DNA from 2 places in the Clostridium sp. TJA085 genome. Region 1 is predicted to be linked to the other one. Evidence: riboswitches for the same ligand, from Rfam matches in the RefSeq annotation. Region 1 holds a riboswitch; the other holds the start of a gene.
What was found. Region 1 has a riboswitch for lysine ahead of AC4FQW_RS11685 (Na+/H+ antiporter NhaC family protein). Riboswitches for the same ligand answer to the same signal wherever they lie in the genome.

Region 2: it holds a riboswitch for lysine, as region 1 does, so the genes downstream of both, lysA (diaminopimelate decarboxylase) here and AC4FQW_RS11685 (Na+/H+ antiporter NhaC family protein) in region 1, are expected to answer to the same signal.

What each region holds. Positions count from the first base shown of each region.
Region 1 is NZ_JBZEEZ010000005.1:66,366-70,046, forward strand. Features, by position in the region: gene AC4FQW_RS11675 (FUSC family protein) at 1-178, shown strand, start outside; gene AC4FQW_RS11680 (Hsp20 family protein) at 201-677, opposite strand; gene AC4FQW_RS11685 (Na+/H+ antiporter NhaC family protein) at 823-2,541, opposite strand; lysine riboswitch at 2,665-2,840, opposite strand; gene AC4FQW_RS11690 (aminopeptidase P family protein) at 2,925-3,681, opposite strand, start outside.
Region 2 is NZ_JBZEEZ010000002.1:289,017-292,697, forward strand. Features, by position in the region: gene lepB (signal peptidase I) at 21-527, opposite strand; gene lysA (diaminopimelate decarboxylase) at 560-1,855, opposite strand; lysine riboswitch at 2,005-2,174, opposite strand; gene AC4FQW_RS08570 (beta/alpha barrel domain-containing protein) at 2,244-2,924, opposite strand; gene AC4FQW_RS08575 (DUF1576 domain-containing protein) at 3,110-3,681, shown strand, end outside.

The DNA of each region.
Region 1 (3,681 bases):
TTTTAATAAACCAGGATCAGTTACAATTGCATGTATAGTACTTATAGGTATAATGATTAATTATAGTGGACCTCAATCTTATGCTTATGCCATTGGAAGAAGCATAGATACCGCAATAGGTATAATCGTAGCAATACTAATAAATAAATATTTTAATCCGCCTGAGGAGAAAGAATAAAGCTATAGTAAAAACTATAGCTTTATTCTTCTTTATAATCTACAACATCAATAATCTCACTCTGATCAACTGGTAATCTATAATTTAGTTTAGGTATTTCTAATTTTAATCTATAATTTTTAAATGATACCTTAAGTGATGATATATCTGAATCTGGAACAAAAAATTCTCTAGAAAATCCATCACCAAATTCTGATACAACCATAGACATATTATAACCATTAGAAAATACTTGCCTTCGATTTATATTTATATATATATAATCATCTTTATAATCTACTTTTATATCTTTTTTATCTATCCCTGGAAATACTCCTTCTATTATATATTTAGATTCATCTTCTTTCATATTTACATTTATAAAATCACCTTCATTAAAAAATTCTTCAATTGAACCAATATTTATACTACTAAAAAACTTAGAAAATGTTTGACTAAATATATTAGAAAAATCTCCTATGTTATTAATAATATTTCTATTTCCTATTCTTCTATTCATAATATCCCTCTTATAAAATTTTTCTTATTATAACTTATTAATATAAATATTATACTGACACATTTTAATTTATATATTAGGTAAGTTATTAATTATTCTAATAAAAAAAGTGTGGAAATTATCCACACTTTTAAAAATTAATATATTAATTTTCCACAACTTCATCCACTGGTTTTCCTATAAACTTAACAGCAATTACAAGTACTATTATTGCAACAGGTAATATTATATAAACAGGAACATTTAATCCAGCTGGTATATAACCTAATATTATTGTGGCTCCTGCAACAAACAGTGCATACCACATTTGTGTTTTTACGTGTTCTATATGATCACATCCAGCTCCCATTGATGAAAGTATTGTTGTATCTGATATTGGTGAACAGTGGTCTCCAAATATTGCTCCTGTAAGTACAGCACTTGTACTTAATACTATATAGCTCATATCTGGTGATATTGAATGAGCTAGAGGAATTGCAAGAGGCATAAGTATTCCCATTGTTCCATATGCAGTTCCGGTAGCAAATGATATTACAGCTCCTAATATAAATATAATACTTGGAAGTAAAAATGATGGTATTGATCCAGATAATAATGTAACTAAATATTTAGCAGTTCCCAAATCTTTTATTACTGAACTTAATGACCATGCAAGTAATAAAATTACTCCAGTTATTATAAGACCTTTCATTCCATCTACCCAAACTTCAACAGCTTCTGACACAGTAAATATCTTTTTACAAACTCCCATAGCAATTGCTATTATTGATGCAAATACTGCTGATTGGAAAAGTGCTGTTGATGCATCAGCTGCACTAAATGCTTCTCTTATTGCTGTAAAAGAAAACGGTGCATTAGTTACAACTTCTCTAAGTGCTACATCAGTTCCACCTATTATACTTGTATATCCACTATAATAAAAACTTATAAGAGCTGATATTATAAGTGCTCCTATTGGGATTATTGCATTCCAAATACTAAGCTTAACTCCTTCTTTTACTTTCATCTCATCTTCTGTACTTATACTTTCAAGCTCCGATTTTTTATCCTTAATACCTTTTCTAGCCCTAACTTCAGCCTTTCTCATAGGTCCAAAATCCCTAAGCATAACAGATGTAATAACTACAAATGCAAGTATTAAAATATTATAAAATCTATATGGAATAGTTTGAAGAAAAACACCAAAGGAATCAACTTTAACTCCAATTTGAGTAAATGAATCATTTATAAGTCCTACTTCTAACCCTATCCAAGTTGATATTATTGCAAGTCCTGCAATTGGTGCTGCTGTTGCATCAATTATAAAAGCTAACCTTTCTCTTGAAACTTTAAGTTTATCTGCAACAGGCTTCATTATAGGACCTACTATTAATGAATTTGCATAATCATCAAAAAATACTAAAAGACCTAGAAACCAAGTAACAAGTTGAGCACTCCTTGGAGTTTTTGCTCTTTTTGCAAGTGCTTCTGCTATAGCTCTAGCACCTCCCATTTTAGCAACAAGATTTATTACTCCTCCAATAGCTAAAACTTGAAGTATTATTCCAGCATTCCAAGGATCCGCTAAAGAATTTAGAACTCTTTGTATAAAATCTAAAAAGGCTTGTATCAATGCATTAAATGCATTTTGATCTACGACTTGAATCATAAAACATCCAGCTAATGCACCAATAAACAAAGATACTACAACATTTTTTGTAATAAATGCAAGTACAATTGCAACTAAAGGTGGTATTATAGTCCATATACCAAACCTTTCTGCATTTACAGTTCCTGGATCAATTTCTGATGCAAATGCTACTGTTGTCATACTAATCATTAGTATAAAGGTAAATAAAAATACTAAATAATTTCTTTTTTTCATGATTGAATCCCCCTATTAAAATAAAATTTGTGAATATTTTTTAGAGGCCCATCATTTTACTTTAAAGTCAAAAAGAACCTTGAGATAACACTCAAGGTTCTAAATATATAACGTAAGAATCCATTGAATGATAGCTCACCACAAATATAATTTGTGACAGTCTTATGCATATTATGCATAAGCCCAGGATTATAACATTAAAGCATTAGTTATATCCTTCGGCGGTATTTCCTTTCATGTTATATCATAGTGCTTATCTCAATAACATTACTCTTAAAGACCGCGCCTCTACCTCTTCGCAAATTATTCACTTTTAAATTAATATAATTATATAATATAAATATATATATATCAATATATCTTTTAATTTTTTGTTTATTTTATTAACAATTTTTCATAAATTCTTCTATTTCACTAACTGATTTTATCATATCCTTAGTTAATACCTCACATCCATCATCAGTTATTAGTACATCATCTTCTATTCTTACACCAATACCTTCTTCTCCTATATATATGCCTGGTTCTACTGTATATACCATACCTGGTTCTAAAACTGTATTTCTTCCTGGATTTTCTATATCATGAGTATCTAAACCTAAGCTATGTCCTATACTATGCCAATAATATTTTGATACTTCTTCCTTATTTTCTATTAATCCAAGATTAATACATTCTTCTGCAATCCACTCTTTAGATTTTTTATTTATATCTAAGAAATTAATACCTGGTTTTAACTCTGATATAACTTTCTCATTTACTCTAAGTACAGCTTCATAAACTTCCTTTTGTCTTTTTGTAAACTTACCGTTTACAGGAAATGTTCTTGAAATGTCTCCATTATAATAATTAACCTGTGCTCCTAAGTCAAAAAGAATTAAATCTCCATCTTTAGCTTCTGAATTATTATCTACATAATGTAATATAGTTGCATTCTTTCCAGCTGCTGCAATTGTATTAAATGCATAATCACGAACTCCTCTTTTTCTGCATTCAAATTCAAAATATGCTTCTAATTCATATTCAAGCATTCCAGGTTTTATATTTTTCATTATTGATTCAACACCTTTAATTGTTATATCAATAGCCTTCTGCATTTCTTTTATTTCAGATGGACTCTTTACAAGTCTTATTGGTGCA
Region 2 (3,681 bases), on a different contig from region 1:
TAATATTATTAAATAAAATATTATTTTATACTTCCAAATTCCCTTATTGGATATATTCTAAGTTGTGCCTCACCTTTTATATCTTCCTTTGGAATATATGGATCTTCCCAATACCTTGAGTCAGCTGAATTTTTTCTATTATCTCCTAAGAAAAAATATTTACCTTCTGGAACTTTGAACTCCCCAAAAAAACCATCTGGATTTTTCACATAATCCTCTTGAATAAATTCTCCATTAATATAAAGTTCATTTCCTCTTACATCAATTTCATCTCCTGGAAGACCTATAAGCCTCTTTATCATAATCTCATTTTTTTCTTTATTTTTAAAGACTATGATATCCCCTCTTTTTAAATTATTAAAATTATAAACTTTTGTTACTAAAAACTTTTCTCCTACTTTTATAGTAGGTTCCATTGATGATGTAGGAACCTCTACTTTAAAAATTAAAAATTTGTTTATTAGTAAAGCTAATATTACAGCTAAGATAATAGGACAGACTATGTCCGTAATAAATTTTTTTCCCATACTTTTCCCCACTTTATACCCTTCAGTTAAATTTAAATTACTTCATTTTTAATTATATCATCATAGCTCTCTCTTTTACATATAATTTTAATTTTTCCACCTTTAACCATAACAACTGCTGGCTTTGGAATCTTATTGTAATTATTAGACATTGAATAACCATATGCACCCGTTGACATAACTGCAAGAACATCTCCACTTAAAACAGATGGTATTTTTATTGCATTTAATAATATATCACCAGATTCGCAACACTTTCCAGATATAGTTACTTTCTCTTTAGCATCATATATAACCCTATTTGCAACTATACATTCATATCTAGCCTTATATAATGCTGGTCTTATATTATCAGTCATACCGCCATCTACAGACACATATTTTCTAACTGATGGTATATTTTTTATTGAGCCTATAGTATATAATGTTATTCCTGCATTTCCAGCTATTGACCTTCCCGGCTCTATAATAAGTGTAGGTCTTTCCAATTGTAAATTTTTGCAAACTTCATCTACTTTATTTATTATGGCATTACAATATTCCTCTATTTCTCTTGGTTTATCTTCATCACTATAATATATTCCAAATCCACCACCTAAATCTAACTCTTTTATTATATATCCAGTTTCATTCTTAACTCTATTTATTAAATTAAGCATTATCTCAGCCGCATCTTCGTAAGGAGTTATTTCAAATATTTGTGAACCTATATGACAATGAAGCCCAAGTAAATTTATGTTTTCCAATTTTATAGCCCTTTTTATAGCATTTATTATATTATCTCCTACTGGTGCAAAACCAAACTTAGAATCAATTTGTCCTGTCTTTATATATTCATGTGTATGTGCCTCAATACCCGGAGTAATTCTTAAATAAATATCTTGCTTTCTTTCATAATCTCTAGCAATTTTATTAAGCTGTTCTATTTCAAATAAATTATCCACTACAAATGTTCCAACACCAAGTTTTACACCCATTTCAATTTCTTCTAATGTTTTATTATTTCCATGAAATAATACTTTTTTTAATGGAAAATCAGCTTTATATGCTGTATATAATTCTCCACCTGAAACAACATCTAAACATAAGCCTTCTTCCTCTATTATTTTACACATCGCTAAAGTTAAAAATGCTTTTCCAGCATAGGCTACCTTATTACCTCTATTTTCACAACTAAAGGCCTGAAAATACCTTCTACAATTTTCTCTAATTAAATTCTCATCCATAACATATAAAGGAGTTCCAAACTCTTCAACTAACTTTGTTGTTTTTATTCCTCCAATTACTAAAGTATTTTCTTCAGTCCTCATATTACCAAATAGTTTCATTTAAATTCCTCCAATTCATTTAAGTAAAACAAAACGTCACAGGAAAATTCCTGTGACGGGTAATAACGTTATAACATTAAGGTATTATAATTACAAAAACTTAAGCCTAAAATTAATATATTCTAAACTCACTTATATAGTAATTTAAAAATCCTTGTAGCTCTCCACGTTATGTGACAGTTATGCATATATTATATACATACCCAGAAAAATTATATTTGCATTATAATTTAACTTCGGCCAATCATCCTTTCATCCTTATTCATAGTCTGCAAAACTCCTAAAGATTACTCTTAATCTCGGCACCTCTACCCTAAGATTTGTTCTTTCCTAATATATTATTATTTTTTATTATTTATGATACTATAAATTTAAAGTCTTTTATACATTAATATTCTTTTTCTCTATAAATATTCATTAAATCTCCCATTATCTCTGCTGATGATGGTGGTGTATAACTTATTGCATTAGCTCCAGCTTCTATTGTTTCTAATATACTTTCTTCAGTATTTCCTCCAGTTGCAATTATAGGAACTAAAGGATACTTTTCTCTTATTTTCTTAACAATTCTAGCTGTATTTTTTCCACCTGATACATTTAATATAGTGGCACCTGAATTTAATCTTTCTTCTATATCTGTATCTTCTGATACAACTGTTACAACAACAGGAATATCTATTGTTTTTCTTATCTTTTTTATTACACTGTTTGTTGTTGGTGCATTTACAACTATCCCTATTACTCCTTTAAATTCAGCATCTAATGCTAAGTTTATAACTCTCCTACCTTGAGTTATTCCACCTCCAACTCCACAAAACACTGGAACATCAGCTGCTGTTATTATAGCCTCAGTTATTTTTGGTTGGGGGGTGAAAGGATATACTGCCATTATTGCATCTGCATTTGTATTTTTTATCATGGCAACATCAGTTGAAAACATTATTGATTTAATTCTCTTTCCAAATATCTTTATTCCACTACACTTTCTTATTGCAGAAGGTGCTTCAATTATATGATTTCTAAATGTTCCTAATATTTCTGGAACATATTTTTCATTATCCTTACTCATTTTTATCCCTCCAAAAACTTACATTGCTTTGCTTTACAACTTATTATATAACCAACTTCCATTAATTAAAATATTTATTTTTGATAAATAAAAAATATTTATTCATTTTATAGATAAGTATGTATTATTTGTAATATAATGTTTACAAATAATATTGATTTATAAAAGGCGGTGTTTTTTTATTTATGCTTCAACTAAAAAAATTTTTTCTCCCGTACAAAATCTTAATTTCAATATATCTATTTTTTATACTTACTGCTTTTACTATTAATTCTCCTAAAGAAATCTTTATAGGATTAAAAAACATAATATTAACACCTGATATTCTAATAACTGATTATATTCAAATTGCTGGCATTGGTGCTACATTAGTAAATGCAGCATTGACAAGTATTATAAGTATTTTTATATTAGTAGCTTTAAAAATTAAACCTAATGGCTCAACTATAATGGCATTATGGCTTATGACTGGCTTTTCTTTCTTTGGCAAAAATATAATTAATATATGGCCTGTTATGTTTGGTGTTTATCTATATTCCAAATATCAAAAGCAACCTTTAATGAATTATTCCTTAGTAATGTTATTATCAACAACTCTAGCCCCAACTGTTACTCAACTTAGTTTTTCATCTAATAATCTATTGCTAGGTATTACTTTAGGGTCATTAATAGGAGTATTTACAGGATTCCTACTAACTCCTATAGCAACTCATTGTATTTCAGCTCATGGCGGCTATAACCTTTATAATATAGGCTT